Regions from separate parts of the Virgibacillus sp. Bac330 genome, predicted to be linked through region 3. Evidence: riboswitches for the same ligand, from Rfam matches in the RefSeq annotation. Region 3 holds a riboswitch; each other region holds the start of a gene.

Region 1 (4,171 bases), 1.6 Mb from region 3:
AATAAATAAACCGTCTTCTTCTGGCTTTAGACCAGCATCAATAGCATAGTTCGTATTAATAGCTACAAGGGCATCCTCTTCCCTTTCATAGTATTCTGGAAGGACAGCAGCCTCATATTCAGGTAAAAAAGTCAAGTTTTTTGGGTTTTCTACTATATCATCAACAGTAGCACGTGCTTTGTCTACATCTTCATCTATTTTAATAAGTCCTTGTTCTTCAAACAAAGTTAAAATTCGCCCGTGATCTGGCACGGAGTTACTCATAATAACTTCCGTTCCTTCTGGAATATCCTCCACACTAGATATGCCTTTGGAATATACACCCATCGGTTCAATATGAATACCAGCAATATAATCTAAATCGTAACCTGTATCATCAATTGTTTGCTCAAGAAAGGGGATGTGTTGATAATAGTTAGCATCAATTTCTCCATTCGCAAGATCATCATTCGGTAATACATAGTCTTGGTATTCACTAATTTCCAGTGTGATCCCTTCTTCTTCTAAAATCGGCTTTGCTTCTGCTAATATTTCTGCGTGTGGTACACTTGAAGCCCCGACGGTTATTTTATTATCATCTTTTTCTTCTCCCCCACCACAAGCAGTTAATAAACCACCTAAAGCAGTAAGGATTAAAATGGAGAGAATATATTTTTTCATGTTGACACACTCCTCTTTCAAAGTTTCTATTTGCATACACTTGTCAAAATTACACTTCATTATAATAATTATTAATTTCCTTTATCTTTTATCTAATTTGCGTGTAATATAATCACCAATAAATTGAAATAGAAATACAATGAGCACAATAATAACGGAACAAAGTAAAACAATATCAAAATCTCTACGTTGAAAGCCTGAGTAATATGCATAGCTCCCCAGGCCTCCTGACCCAATTGCTCCTGCCATTGCTGTATAACCTATTAGCGCAATGGCAGTAACGGTAAGTCCTGAAATTAAAGCTGGCATTGCTTCTGGTAACAATACTTTAAAAATAATTGTTCGGGTCTTGGCGCCCATTGCTTTAGCAGCCTCTATGACACCTTTATCTACTTCTCTTAAAGCAATTTCCACCAACCGTCCATAAAACGGCGCGGCTCCAATAATTAATGCCGGGAGCGCAGCGTTAGGGCCTCTTATCGTACCAACAAGAAAATCAGTAAATGGGAATAACAATAATATTAATATAATAAAAGGAATAGCACGGAATACATTTACAAATGTGGCCGTGATAAAGTTAACCCATTTATTTTCCCACAGTCCCCCTTTATTAGTGAGAAATAACAGTAACCCAAGTAAAATCCCCAAAATAAAGGTTCCAATTAAAGCAATAATCGTCATATAAAATGTTTCTTTCGTTGCTTCTACAATGTCTTCTACTTTAATAGTAGCAAATAAATCAGCGAACACCGCGGATCACCTCTAACTCTACGGAAGTCTTTTCTGTTACGTGTTGAATTGCTTTAGTAATTTCTAATTCTTCACCAGTCATTTGGATAAATAGCGTACCGTACGCACCGGCCTGCGTTCGCGTTATTTTCCCTTGTAAAATACTAATGTCAATGTTATACGCCTTTACAAGCTTACTAATTAAAGCGTCGTTCGTTGTTTCGCCTACAAAATGGAGACGAATTAACTTACCATTCTCAAATGCGCGAACTAAATGTTCAAACTCATTCTCGGCTTCTGCATCCCCCATTAGCTGTTGAACGAACTTTTTCGTAACATCTTTTTTGGGGTGTGCAAACACATCCAATACATTACCATGTTCTACCACTTTTCCATTTTCCATCACGGCTACCTGCTTACATATTTTTCGAATCACATGCATTTCATGTGTAATTAATATAATCGTTAAGCCTAGTTGCTGATTTATATCTACAAGCAAGTCCAAAATAGAATTCGTTGTTTCTGGATCTAATGCGGATGTTGCTTCATCACATAATAATACGGAAGGCTTGTTTGCTAATGCTCTCGCTATGCCAACCCGTTGTTTTTGCCCACCACTTAATTGCGAAGGGTAGGTCGCTTCCTTCCCGGATAAACCGACCAAATCAATGAGAGATTGAACACGTTGGTTCCGTTCTTCTTTTTCAACACCTGCTATTTCTAATGGGAAAGCTATATTTTCTTTTACAGTACGTGACCATAACAAATTAAAATGCTGGAATACCATGCCAATATCTTGTCTAGCTAACCGCAATTCATTCTTTTTTAATGCTGTTATTTCTTGATTACGAATAAAAATCTTACCACCTGTAGGTTCTTCTAAACGATTCAGTAATCGCACAAACGTACTTTTTCCTGCACCACTATAACCGATCACACCAAAGATATCTCCTTGTTTAATCGAAAGGGTTACATCGTCAACAGCCGTTGTTTCTGTCTTGTTTGCAGTAAAAACTTTACGCAAACCCTCTATCGATATCACACTTAGTCCTCCTTTTTGTCCCTTTACTATTATGCCCACATCAGCAATTAAAAACGCCTTTCTGCAAGAGAACAGAAAGACGTATACATGTCAAAATGTCCCCTCATCTACCAAGACATAAGCCTTGCAGGAATTAGCACCTTTCAAAATAAAACATTTATTTGAAGGTTGCCGCGGGTTCGTAGGGCCAGTCCCTCCACCGCTCAAGATAAGAGTTAATTATTATTTAATTGGAATAGAAATCATAATAACACGTTGCTTGCTATCTGTCAATGTAATTTTACTATCGAAATGAAAACAATTCTGGTCTATGCATGATCAAGTGTTGGTATATATTTGCTACATCACGAAATGCATACATTTTTTCAACGAGCTCTCCATCTTTCTTTATAAGCAAACAAGGAACACTTGCTATTTGATGCGTTTGCATAAATTCTGGATGTAGTGATGCATTCATTTCTAAAAATAGCTCTTGCTTTTGCATTTGTTCCATTTTAAGCAACATACTTTTAGCAAGATTACACGTTCCGCAAAGTGGTGTATAAATATAAAGAAAGTAATTGGATTGCTGTAGTTGCTCTTTTGTTACTTGTTGCAAACTATCACCTTTTTACTTTAAATTAAATCAGAAATATAGGATTAACCGCTATTCGTTTACTCACTAAAACTTGAGCTAGTACATTTTCAGGTGTCGTAGCTACTTCTCTGTATTCGCTACTTACATATACATGTTCTGCATGTGGCAATTCTCTTGCTAGTTGTTTACGAAGCTTGATGCCAGAAGGATCTTCGTCGACAAGAATAAAAACATCCTTATCATCTAAACCATATTCTTCCAACATGTGATCAAATCTCTCTACTCCAAGCGTTCCATTTGTGCAAACAATGGTGATCTCTTCGGCAATCACTTTATTCACTTGCTTCTTATCAGTCAATCCTTCTACAATCATAACCTTTTCTGATCCATTTGTAATCATCACACAGCACTCCTTGAAAAATCAAGCAACAAGCTTGCAATAAAATATATTTTATTTACTTTAGCTGTCTTTCAATAGTGCAAACCTAGCTGGGAATATATACTACTTACAAAAGGATAACTGCATAGCTAGGAGGCTTTTTGACTATTGAATGTATACATCATTTAGCAGGACGTCATCTCTGTACTATAATGCTTGTTTTCATATTACCTATAAGTTTACTCCTAGTTTATGTGGCAGACGGACAATTATTAACAATCTTATAAACAAAGTTGATTGCAAAGCATTGCAATCAGCTTTGTTCACACACTATAAGAAAGTATCAAGTTTTTCAGGTTTATAATATAAGAAGAACAAAGGCTCGGGGCGCCTGGTTAGCAACGTAGAGAGTGGAACGAATCAACGAAAGTTTTAGAAAGCATACTCCTGCAAGCCCGTCTTTAGTCGGCCTTCCTATTTCGCACGAATCAATGATGACTTAGCTTAGGGCAATGGTGTGAAGTTGCCTAGTTGCTGGCCACTGGAGCCGGACGTGGCTAAATAACTTAGTTAGTTTATCCACAGCTGCTAAAATTTATAATTTCCTAGACCAAAACAAAGGCTTTCGCCATAAGACTTTGGCGACAAGCCTAGTTTTTTTAATATTTATTCACTGATAATTTCTTCGTAAGCTTCCGCAGATAGTAAGTCATCCAATTCTGTTTCCTTCGTTGGTTCAACAACGACCATCCATGCCTTTTCGTATGGTGATTCATTCACTAAT
Region 2 (4,171 bases), 990 kb from region 3:
TAAAGGATAGGAAAAAAAGGCTGTCGCCATAAGCCCTGGCAACAAGGGATGTCTTCTAAAATTTTCATCCCGCTAGTCCTCCAATTAAAGTGTAAAGTGTCCTCACTAGATTGCCTTTACACATGATTTCGACTTTTATTTCCATTATCCTGCCTGTTAGTAAAAAGTAGTTTTCCTGTGCGTTGTAAACCGGAAATAAATTCGTTAGTATAGACATGTACTTTTTTAGTATGCAATGAAAAAAATAATTGCTGTTAGAAAAGGTATAGTACATATGGAAGATGCGACGTGGGTGCCTGGGAATACGCTGTAGAAACTTGGACATTAGGGATCGATTCAGCTGATCGAGAGGAATTTGAAGATAAATTAAATGAATACGAAAAACAAGGTTGGGAATTAGTAAACGTTTTTCCTCAAATTGGAGGTAGTATGAGGGATATTAGTGTGAACTTTAACCAAATCTCTTTAAATGAAAAGCGATATAAAGAATGTAAAATGTAGAAAGATGTTCAAATTATATTTAAAGGAACTCCCCGTCATTGCTCTGATGGGAGTTCCTCTCTAAATTAAAACTTGTCAGCGGATGATATTTTTAAAAATGCTTATCCAACAACCCTCTAAGCCTTGGAGCGGTATTCTAGATTATGTTTTTTCAACGTTTTGTCAGTACCAAATAAAAAGTGCTTTTCCATATTTGGCGAGTATTTGGAATTAACCGTTTCTTTACCGACAGCTTCTGCAACAGCACGTAACATTGCAGGCGATGCGCCACAGCATAGACCAATATAGTTCACACCGATGTCTTTTGCTTTTTTCGCCCAAGCTGCTAATTCGTAGCGGTTGTGGTAAAGTGGATCAAGTGCCGTTGGGAACGTCGTTTCTGTAGGTAAATGGCAACTGCAACCTCCATCCGGCAAATTGAAAAAGGTTGGGTGTGCCTCTGTTGTTCGATAAGGTATTGGTAATGCCCCAATATAACCTTTGACTGCCTCTCTTATTTTAGCTACAAAGGGCTGGATGGTATCAGGGCCACGGAAGCAATTCATTCCGACGACGAGCGCTCCTTTTTCAGATAGTAATTGGCAAGCTTCCTCCACGGTATACCCGTCCCTTAGAATGTTTTCGCCCATAAGACCAAAAGTGATGACGGCTGGGAGTTCTTGTTTCGTAATTTCTTCTAAAGCGATTAGAGCTTCTTCATAATAATAAAATGTTTCTCCGTTTACGAAATCAACACCTTCTTCTTTACACCATTGCACCATCTCGGCGAAAATACTCCTTACTTGCTCTTTGGAAGCTGGGTCATTCGGATCGAAAATATTCGTGTTAGAAATATTTCCAGCAACGAGTGCTTCTTCTACAGGATGTTCTTTGGCGACTTCTTTTGCTAGCTGAATGGCGTTCCTGTTTAACGGCTCGAGCAATTCTTCCTTACCAATGATTCGCATCTTCTCTCGGTTTCCGTTGTAAGTAAATGCGAGTACGACGTCTGAGCCTGCATTCATAAAATCGCGATAAGCTTGTTTCAGAGCTTGCGGATTATCTAATGCGACTTCTGGTACAAAAGAACCTGCTTGTAAATATCCTCTGCGCTCTAATTCAAATAAATAACCTTCCCCAACAATAACCGTACCTTCCTGTAATCTTTGTTGTAAGCTGCGTTTCATGTTAAACTCCTCCTTTTATTTTGAAAGCTTTGCTTCGTAAAAAATGTGGTACAAAGTATATAGCAAGAGCCACCACTTCGATATTTACTTCATGGTAAAATTACCTCCCCCTTTCATTAAAAAATCGTTTTTTTAGTTGCTTCACCTATGTGAGCTTCCATCGCGAATTATTGGAACATAAAAACCCCCTTCTTATGAATAAGAAGAGGATAGATTCCAAATGGCGACTCTTCTTATCTTCAAGCGTTACGCTTCTGGAATTAGCACAGTGCAAAAGATGCCTGTTGCTGAGGTATCAAAGGGCCAGTCCCTCCACCTCTCTGGATAAGATAAATCCTATAAAGTTGTGGAATAATAAAGATTTACAGTTGACGGTTAAAGAAACCATTAAATTGAAGTTTGTAAATTATTATTATTCTGAATGTAAGTTATACTATAAACGGAAAAAAATTCAATGTCAACCTATTTCGAAAAAATAGTTATGGTTAGCTTTGGGTGAGAGCTAGCACCCTATTTATTATGAATTAAATAAAACTTAGTTATAAAGCCCCGTCAAGCCCAAATTTAAAATGCCTGTAATGCGTTCTGCAAATCATGTTTTAAATCATTCACATGCTCTATTCCGACAGAAAAGCGTAATAAACAGTCATCAATGCCACGCTTAGTACGTTTATTAATGGGAATATCCGCATGTGTTTGTGTTGATGGATACGTGATAAAACTTTCCACACCACCTAGACTTTCAGCGAAGGTAATCAGTTGTAATTGCTGTAAAAAAGGATCTACACACTTGTTATCATGTAAACGAAAAGATAACATACCACCTTTGCCAGGATAAAGCACCTCTTTTACTGCTTGATGGTTGTTTAAAAAATGGGCTAACTCTTGGGCATTTGTTTCGTGCTTTTCCATACGCAAGGATAGCGTTTTTAATCCTCTAATTAACAACCAACTGTCAAATGGAGAGAGTACTGCCCCAGATGTATTATGCATTATAGCAAGTTGTTCACAGATCGGTTCATCGTCGGTAACTACTAAACCAGCTAATACGTCATTGTGCCCACCAATATACTTTGTTGCACTATGAATAACAATATCAGCGCCAAGTTCTAAAGGGCGTTGCAAATAGGGTGTAAGGAATGTGTTGTCAACAATAAGCAATAGATCATGTTTTTTAGTTAGATGAGCAATAGAGGTAATATCTATTTCCTGCATTAATGGATTTGTCGGTGTTTCAATAAATATTGCTTTTGTTTTATTCGTTATATTTGTTTCCGTTTCTTTGAAATTGGTAAAGGGATCATAACAGATGTTAAAATGGTATGCTCTTGTGTACTGTTCCAACAAACGATACGTCCCACCATAAATATCTTCTGAAGCAATGATTTCATCACCAGCTTGAAAAAGGGAAAGAACAAGCTGTATAGCTGCCATGCCTGAACTACAAGCAAAAGCTTGCTTACCAGATTCTAACTTCGCAACACCTTCTTCTAACAGGGATCGAGTTGGATTTTTCGTGCGACTGTAATCATACCCGGTTGACTGTCCAATGCCATCATGTTTGAATGCAGTTGATAAATAAATAGGTGGATTAACTGCTCCAGTACGAAGATCACTTCGGTTTCCTAGTTGCACCATGCTAGTTTCACGTGTTTGTTGTAACACTTTATCATCTCCTTAAAAATGGTTACAAGGAGAGGATGCAAAAAACCTCTCCTTGAAATAAGAAGAGGTTTCCTAATATGTTGAAAAGGATCTTCTTCTTATCTTCAAGCGCTATGCTTCTGGAATTGGCACAGTACCGCATGCGGTCTGTTGCCGAGGTATCAAAGGGCCAGTCCCTCCACCTCTCTGGATAAGAAAATTTTTATTAAATTTTAAAAGATTGAATTTTAGAATACAATGAAGTTCCATAAAAGTCAAGGGGATTTTGTCTCCACAATTTAAGGGTTCGGCTTCTTCCAACTGTGGTGAATCTTTTTTGTGCTCGAAACGTAGCCAGAATAATATAGTTTTTGCGGAAGGTTCTCATCGTGGTAATCATTCACCAAAAGATTATGAAAGATGTATAATTGGAGGAATGAACTTGCGTAGCCAATGTATTTGCTCGTAGAATAAAAATAAAAAGGTTATGCTCGTCGCAAATCCGCACGCCCCCGCGCTTGAAATCGCTCATGCTCGCATGAAATACGCTCGCTCCTGTCCGGAATGCGCTCATGCTCGTCGCAAATCCGCACGCCCCGCGTTGAAATCGCTCATGTTCGTCGCAATCTGCACGCCCCGCGCAGAAATCGCTCATGTTCGTCGTAATTCCGCTCTCTTCTGCGCTGAAATCGCTCATACTCGCATGAAATACGCTCGCTCCTGTCCGTAATGCGCTCATGTTCGTTGCAAATCCGCACGCCCCGCGCTTAAAATCGCTCATGTTCGTCGTAATCTCGCTCGCTCCGCGTTGAAATCGCTCCTGCTCGTCACAATCCGCTCTCTCCCGCGCAGAAATCGCT
Region 3 (4,171 bases):
TAATACTAATCAGTGTAATCAATAAAGAGAATAAAATGGCTAATCTTTTCATAAAAACTCTCCTCGTATATATTTTCAAGTGTTTTTTACTCATCCACCTGTTTTCATGCTTACTACGTATTCCTCTGAGCATATCCTACCACGTTCCCAGTCAATTTTATTATCTTCGTCGCACTCGTCTGGCTAAGTAATTTCCGAGGGACTGTAATCCTTGTACCATAATAATAAGGATCCCTACAGTAAGGAGCATCACAACCGTATCAAAACGCTGGTAGCCATATGTTATAGCTAAATCACCAAGGCCTCCACCACCAACTGCCCCAGCCATTGCAGAAGCTCCTACTAAACCAATCGTTGCAATCGTAATGCCTAATAATAAAGAACTTAATGCTTCTGGTAAAAGAAAACGAGTCATAATCTGCCATGGCGTTGCTCCCATGGCTTGTGCTGCTTCTATAACCCCTTGATCAACTTCTAGTAACGAGTTTTCAATTAATCTAGCAATATAAGGACCAGCAAATAATATCATTGGCACAATGGCAGCGGCAGTTCCAATCGAAGTACCAACAATCAGTCTTGTGAATGGGATAACGGCTACCATTAAAATAATGAAGGGGATAGAACGAAATATATTTATTCCTGCGTTTAATATAGTGAAAATAATTTGATTTTCCAAAAGGTGCCCCTTTCTCGTTACAACTAGTAACACACCTAATACCAATCCGATAAAAAAGGAGAAAATCAATGATACGCCAACCATGACGACCGTTTCCCATATAGCTTGTAAGAGTTGTTCCTGATCAACTAACATCTGCTAACACTTCCTTTACAGTAACCTTTTGTTGATGAATATGTAGCAAAGCACGTTTCATCTCCTTCTCCGCACCTGAAAATTGAACGATTAAATTGCCAAAAGGAATCCCCTGTAATTCTGTAATGCTGCCATACAGTATATTGACATCTACGGTATACGTTTTAGCAACTTGTGATAATAAAGGCTCGCCTGCACTATTACCGACAAACACAATGCGATATATATGCCGGTCTTCTCGCTGTTCACGAAGTAAAGCATAAATCGACTCTGGTATATGGTCATTCATCACAGAACGTACAAACTTAGCAGCAATCGCTGTTTTTGGTTTTGAAAATACTTGAAATACACTGCCCGACTCCACTATTTTTCCTTGATCTAAAACAGCAACCTGATCACAAATCTCTCGAATGGCACTCATCTCATGCGTAATCATTAAAATCGTCACTCCATATGCTTGATTTACCTGTTTTAACAGTTGAAGAATAGCTTTTGTTGTTTCTGGATCAAGTGCAGATGTTGCCTCATCACATAAAAGCACTTTCGGATTCGTCACTAAAGCACGGGCTATCCCTACACGTTGCTTTTGCCCTCCAGATAGCTGATCGGGGTAACTGTTTGCTTTATCTTCTAAACCGACAAAAGCGAGTAACTCTAATACTCTTTTTCTCACTTCCTCTTTAGGGCGTTTTGCCACTAGTAGGGGCATCGCTACATTCGTAAACACTGTTTTTGAATGTAAAAGATTAAAATGTTGAAAAATCATACCGATATTTCGTTTTGCTTCACGTACTTCTTTTGCAGTTAATTGTAAGAGATTTTTCCCATCCACGATTACTCTTCCAGATGACGGGCGTTCTAAAGCATTTACACAGCGAATGAGCGAGCTTTTTCCTGCACCACTAAATCCAATCACGCCATATATTTCTCCTTTTTTCACCTGTAAATCCACGTTTTGTAATGCTTTTACAGAATGACCTTTTCCTTCATAAATTTTCGTTACCTGATCAAATATAATCATCGAACCAATCCCCCATTCTTTTTCACTTAAAATCGCTTTGTATGGCAATTGTTCCATGTGAAACAATTGCCATACATCTAGCTTTGCCACAATTAATAAAGATGTTCTAATCATTTTGTATTAAAACTTGGCTTGTCTCCTAATTTCATGGCGAAAGGCGTAGTTTTTCTTATACTTTAAAACTCTTCATTTTTAGTATAAAAAATACCCCTTCCATAAGAAGAGGTATTATTCATACATTTCCTCTTCTTATCTTGCAAACTACTTGTTTGCTGGATTTGGCACAGTACTCATATGAGTCCGCTGCCGAGGCTTCTAAGGGCCAGTCCCTCCACCTCTCTTGATAAGAAGTATGTTATTTTTTTTGCAGTAACACCATCGTTTTGCTTAAATTGTAAACTGAAAATTCTATCCTTTCCTATTGGGTAAAAAGAAATCCCTCCTTATACGAAATAAGAAGGGAATTCCAATCTATTGGTTTCCACTTCTTATTTTTCAAGCATGTTTGCTTGTTGGATTTAGCACAGTACTACTTACGAGTCCGCTGCCGAGGCTTCTAAGGGCCAATTCCCTCCACCTCTCTGAATAAGAAGAATTATTATATTTATTTTTAAACAAGATATTGTGTTAAATCATACTATGGTTTCCTTTACATGTCAAACAGTTTTTTTAGAAAAGATTGGCTATCGCCATGCCGTTATTGCAATAAAACTCGTCGACATGAACCGTTCCTCCAGTCGTCGTCAATAAACTAAGAATACGACTTTGCTCTTCTTTTTACCATTTGGCTCACACGTAAATGGTTGCATTCACTTATTTGATGACCTCTTTTCCTCCCATATATGGACGCAATGCTTTTGGAATTACAACCGTCCCATCCTCTTGCTGATAATTTTCCAATATAGCTGCAACAGTTCGACCAATAGCCAATCCAGAACCGTTTAAAGTATGCACAAATTCTGGTTTTGCTTTTGCTTCTCTACGAAAACGAATATTAGCCCGTCTAGCCTGGAAGTCTTCAAAATTAGAGCAAGAAGAAATTTCCCGATACGTATGCTGACTAGGAATCCATACTTCTATATCGTACTTCTTAGCAGCTGTAAAGCCTAAATCTCCGGTACACATACTCATCACACGATAAGGAAGCTCTAGTAACTGTAATATTTTCTCTGCATGGTTTGTTAACACTTCCAATGTCTCATAGGACTCTTCCGGTTTAACAAAATGGACAAGCTCGACTTTATTAAATTGATGCTGACGAATCAGACCTCTTGTATCTCTGCCAGCAGACCCTGCTTCAGAACGAAAACAGCTACTAAATGCAGCGAATTTTTTCGGTAAATCATCTATCTTTAAAATATCATCACGATAATAATTTGTTACTGGCACTTCTGCAGTCGGAGCTAAATAATAATCCCATTCTTCTAGTTTAAAGGCGTCTTCAGCAAATTTAGGTAATTGCCCAGTCCCAGTCATACTAGTTCGATTCACAATTTGCGGTGGCAACATTTCTTCATAGCCATGTTCATCCACATGGAAATCTAACATAAGGTTCCATAATGCACGCTCTAATCTTGCACCAAGTCCTTTATAAAAGACAAACCTGCTCCCAGTCACTTTGCCAGCTCGTTCAAAGTCAACGATGTCTAAGTCTGTTGCTACATCCCAGTGAGGCTTTGGCTCATAGGAAAATGGCGTCTTCTCTCCCCAACTCCGCACCTCGACATTATCGTCTTCATCTTCACCAATTGGTACACTTTCATGAGGAATATTAGGAATAGACAACATGATTTGTTCTAAATGTTCATTAATTTGCTTTAATTCACTATCCAACTCAGCAATTTGGTCGCCTACTTCTCGCATTTCTTTAATCGCAAGCTCAGCATCTTGCTTTTCTCGTTTTAGTACAGAGATTTGTTTCGATACTTCATTTCGCTTCGCTTTTAACTGCTCTGTTTCGGAAATCAGTTGACGACGCTTTTCATCTAACTCGCCAAAATGATCTAATTCTGACAAATCCTCACCACGATGCGCTAATTTTTGTTTTACTTCTTGGAAATGGTGACGTAGAAATTTCATATCTAACATTTGAGTTCCTCCTTATATGATTAATATTAAAATGGATCCCTTATTTAAGTAGAAATTAGCTTGTCGCTAATTTCTTAGGCAAAAGAGTGCTAAACGTTTTATACTATAACTCTTTCTTCTATAGGTTTAAAACACGTTTTAACAATGCGAGCCATTTTTAACCTATAACTTTTAGAAAAACTTGGCTTGTCGCCAAGTCCTTATGGCGAAAGGCGTAGTTTATCTTATACTATAAACCTTTAAACTTTTAT
Region 4 (4,171 bases), 1.5 Mb from region 3:
GCTAAATAACTTAGTAAGTTTATCCACAGCTGCTAAATTTTATAATTTTCTTAATTTCCTAGATAATAAAAAAATCGACCTCTTTTTGAGGTCGATATGCAGCAGTAACTGCTATGGTAATACTTTATATAAAATTCCTTTTGGGATGAGGAAACATAAGTTAACCCTTAAAACTAGGGCCAGCATTAGCAATATCTTCACGAGCTTCCGTAAATTGTTTGAAATTCTCATGAAATTTCATTGCAAGCTGTTTTGCTGTTTGGTCATAAGCGGCTTTATCTTGCCACGTGTTTTTCGGAATTAATACTTCATCTGGGACTCCAGGCACATGCATTGGAATCTCCAATCCGAAAACTTGATCTTTTGTTGTTTCTACGCCATGTAATTCTCCTTCTAGAGCGGAATGAATCATAGCACGTGTATAAGATAGCTTCATACGCTTTCCTACACCGTAGGATCCTCCTGTCCAACCAGTATTAACGAGGAAGACATTTGATTGATAGGCATCAATTTTCTCCCCTAGCATAGCGGCATATTTAGATGGTGCTAACGGGAGGAACGGAGAACCGAAACAAGCTGAAAAGGTCGCCTGTGGTTCTGTTACGCCTCTTTCTGTACCTGCTAATTTACTCGTATAGCCACTTAGAAAGTGATACATAGCCTGTTCTTTTGTTAATTTACTAATTGGAGGTAATGTTCCGGACGCATCTGCAGTTAGAAAAATAATTGTATTCGGGTGTCCTGCCATACTAGGAATTGCAATATTATCCATGTTCTCTAACGGATATGCTGCGCGCGTGTTTTCTGTTAAGCTTGTGTTATCATAATCAGGAATTCTAGATTGTTCATCTAAAACGACGTTTTCTAATACTGTACCAAATTTAATGGCATCATAAATTTGTGGTTCCTTTTCCTGAGATAGATTGATACATTTAGCGTAACATCCGCCCTCGATATTAAATACACCATTAGGACCCCAACCGTGCTCATCATCACCAATTAGACGACGATATGGGTCAGCGGATAGCGTAGTTTTTCCTGTTCCTGACAAACCAAAAAATAAGGCAACGTCACCTTCATTACCTACGTTAGCAGAGCAATGCATCGATAATACATTACGTTGTGGTAATAAATAGTTCATAACGGAAAAAATAGATTTTTTAATTTCGCCAGCATACTCCGTTCCACCTATTAATACAATACGTTGTTTAAAGGATACCAGAATAAATGCTTCTGAATTTGTACCGTCTACTTTTGGGTCAGCTTTAAATGTTGGTGCAGATATAACAGTAAATTCTGGCTGATGCTTTTCTAGTTCTTCCTTCGTAGGTGTGATAAATAATTGTCTGGCAAAGAGATTGTGCCATGCATATTCATTAATCACTTGCAAAGGGAGACGGTATTCATGGTCTGCTCCAGCATATCCTTTAAAATGAAAGATTTCCGACTTGTTTTTTAAATAGGCAACGACTTTTTGATAAAGCTTATTGAAAGTCTCTTCGTTAACGGACCGATTTACCGTTCCCCAATCAACATACTTTTCGCTCATTTCATCTTCTACAATAAATTTATCTTTAGGAGAGCGACCAGTATAAGCTCCTGTTTCAGCTTGAACAGCACCAGTTGCTGATAACTTTCCTTCATTTCTAGCTAAAATTTTTTCTACAAGTTGTGGTACAGATAAATTCGACAACAAATGAGGATGTGCATATAATTCGGTTACAAATGATTTTTCTACCGTTTTCATTAAAAATACCTGCCTTTTAACTCAAATTTATTCATGTTCATGGAAGAAGAACGTATTTCATGTGTTTAATCTGTAAATAGTATAACACATTTATTCAAATAGTCCATACTAAATGTGATGAAATATAAAAAATTAAAGAAGAATTTATATGCATCTCTGGTTTTTCTTACATTATAGAAAAGTACAAATTTTAGGTTTTGTAGATTTAAGAGAAAAACAAGGCTTTCTCATAAGACTTGGTGACAAGCTAAGTTTTCTACTAGTATGTTGGTAAAGTGATTGAAAATACACCCAAATTAATTGACAGAAACCTACTATTTCGGTAAGCTGAATTGCGAACGGATCTCTTATTCAGAGTTGGTGGAGGGACAGCCCCGAAGAAACCCAGCAACCATCACGCATTTGTGAAAAGGTGCTAACCTGATGCAAGGTCATACGAAACCTTGAACAATAAGAGCGAAAGGATCGCTATTCCCTTTCCTCATGATAAGCAGGAAGGGATTTTTTATACTGTAGAAAAGTATAAATTTTAAGCTCATAGTATAAGGAAGACTACCGCTTTCGCCATAGGAACTTGGCGTTTAAGTCAAGTTTTTCTATTGTTGAATGGATACAGGCAATCTAGCGCAGGATAACTAGAAGTATTTGTTCTTGTCATTATATATGCATATCTTATAATAATGTCATTTTAGATTTCTTTTGTTTATCGTGTGTCAGAGAAAACACCAATTAAGTAAATTTTCACGTTATATAGAGTTCCGTATCTGATTTTAAAGGAGGAAGTAGCAAAATGGCTACGAATCGACGTTTATTTACTTCTGAATCTGTAACAGAAGGTCACCCTGATAAAATATCAGATCAAATTTCTGATGCTATCTTAGATGAAATATTACAATCGGACCCTTATGCACGTGTTGCATGCGAGACAACCGTTACGACAGGTCTTGTATTAGTGGCAGGTGAAATATCTACGACTACTTATGTTGATATCCCAGCAGTCGTACGGAAAACAGTTGAAGAGATAGGTTATACGCGAGCAAAATTTGGTTTTGATGCCAAAACTTGTGCTGTATTAACGGCAATAGATGAGCAATCTCCAGACATTGCTGGAGGCGTAAATAAGGCATTGGAAGCAAGACAGGGACGAATGAGCGAGCAAGAAATCGATGCTATTGGAGCTGGTGACCAAGGTTTAATGTTTGGATTCGCTTGCGATGAAACGGAAGAATTAATGCCACTACCGATTTCTTTAGCACATAAGTTAGCTAAACGTTTGGCAGATGTTCGTAAAAGGCATATCTTAGATTACTTGAGACCAGATGGAAAAACACAAGTAACCATCGAATATGGAGAAGATGGGCAACCTATTCGAGTTGATACCATCGTCATTTCCACGCAGCACCATCAAGATGTAACTGTGGAGCAAATTGAACAAGATTTACTGAAGCATGTTATTTCTCCAGTAGTCCCAGCACATTTGTTAGATAAAACAACAAAATACTTTATCAATCCAACTGGGCGATTTGTGATAGGTGGTCCACAAGGTGATGCAGGTTTAACTGGAAGAAAAATTATTGTGGATACGTATGGTGGTTATGCACGACATGGCGGTGGAGCATTTAGTGGTAAAGATGCAACGAAAGTAGATCGTTCTGCCGCTTATGCAGCAAGATATGTTGCAAAAAACATTGTCGCTGCAAAATTAGCTAAAAGTTGTGAAGTTCAACTAGCTTATGCAATTGGTGTAGCAGAACCGGTGTCAATTGCTATTGATACGTTTGGAACAGGAATCGTTCGTGAAGATGTATTGGTTCAAGCTGTGAGGAAGTTGTTCGACCTTCGTCCTGCTGGGATTATTCGTATGCTTGATTTACAACAGCCAATATTTAGAAATACAGCTGCATATGGTCACTTTGGGCGTACAGATGTTGTATTTCCTTGGGAAAAAACGGATAAAGTAGAAGAATTAATTGCATTAGTAAAAGAACAGCAGTAGAGTGAGCAATAGCATGACTTTTCGGTCGCTGGAGAGGTCATGTTTTTGTTTTACTGTAAGGAAGGGGAAGAAAGAGGTTTCTATCATGCTTTTTTCTCAGGTTTTTGGTTTGTGAAATGTGATAAGCAGACCAACAAGCGATAACTCGGTAGTTGTAAGATTTTCCATCCCGTTAAGTGGAAGTTTGAGGAGTGTTATAGTTGATACGGTTAAGCTAACGGAGGAAAAACACGGAGACTCTTCGAAAATGATGGAGGTGTTTCACTTACGTAACTTTCCTTGTCCTGTAGGAAAGCGTAGCGGGAAGACGCCGCAGAAAAAAAGCGACTTCTTTATTCGAGGAGCTAAGCGCCAGACCAAGGGAAGTGTAGTGTTTTTCCGTAGCGGTCACTAAAAATGTACATAAATAGAGTGCTGGAAATATAGAG

What was found. Region 3 has a riboswitch for S-adenosylmethionine ahead of D9780_RS18355 (methionine ABC transporter ATP-binding protein). Riboswitches for the same ligand answer to the same signal wherever they lie in the genome.
Region 1: another riboswitch for S-adenosylmethionine. It lies ahead of D9780_RS10815 (methionine ABC transporter ATP-binding protein); the one in region 3 lies ahead of D9780_RS18355 (methionine ABC transporter ATP-binding protein).
Region 2: another riboswitch for S-adenosylmethionine. It lies ahead of D9780_RS13705 (homocysteine S-methyltransferase family protein); the one in region 3 lies ahead of D9780_RS18355 (methionine ABC transporter ATP-binding protein).
Region 4: another riboswitch for S-adenosylmethionine. It lies ahead of metK (methionine adenosyltransferase); the one in region 3 lies ahead of D9780_RS18355 (methionine ABC transporter ATP-binding protein).

Annotation. Positions count from the first base shown of each region.
Region 1 covers NZ_CP033048.1:2,315,556-2,319,726, forward strand. The annotation lists gene D9780_RS10805 (MetQ/NlpA family ABC transporter substrate-binding protein) at 1-660, opposite strand, end outside; gene D9780_RS10810 (methionine ABC transporter permease) at 742-1,410, opposite strand; gene D9780_RS10815 (methionine ABC transporter ATP-binding protein) at 1,400-2,431, opposite strand; SAM riboswitch class I at 2,532-2,646, opposite strand; gene D9780_RS10820 (thioredoxin family protein) at 2,715-3,029, opposite strand; gene D9780_RS10825 (toprim domain-containing protein) at 3,052-3,408, opposite strand; gene gcvH (glycine cleavage system protein GcvH) at 4,054-4,171, opposite strand, start outside.
Region 2 covers NZ_CP033048.1:2,962,006-2,966,176, reverse strand. The annotation lists gene D9780_RS13710 (DUF4177 domain-containing protein) at 289-501, shown strand; gene D9780_RS13705 (homocysteine S-methyltransferase family protein) at 618-1,667, opposite strand; SAM riboswitch class I at 1,898-1,998, opposite strand; gene D9780_RS13700 (methionine biosynthesis PLP-dependent protein) at 2,232-3,332, opposite strand; SAM riboswitch class I at 3,428-3,529, opposite strand.
Region 3 covers NZ_CP033048.1:3,950,823-3,954,993, reverse strand. The annotation lists gene D9780_RS18365 (MetQ/NlpA family ABC transporter substrate-binding protein) at 1-52, opposite strand, end outside; gene D9780_RS18360 (methionine ABC transporter permease) at 161-811, opposite strand; gene D9780_RS18355 (methionine ABC transporter ATP-binding protein) at 801-1,832, opposite strand; SAM riboswitch class I at 2,079-2,182, opposite strand; SAM riboswitch class I at 2,318-2,424, opposite strand; gene serS (serine--tRNA ligase) at 2,646-3,920, opposite strand.
Region 4 covers NZ_CP033048.1:1,032,500-1,036,670, forward strand. The annotation lists gene pckA (phosphoenolpyruvate carboxykinase (ATP)) at 161-1,747, opposite strand; SAM riboswitch class I at 2,092-2,204, shown strand; gene metK (methionine adenosyltransferase) at 2,538-3,743, shown strand.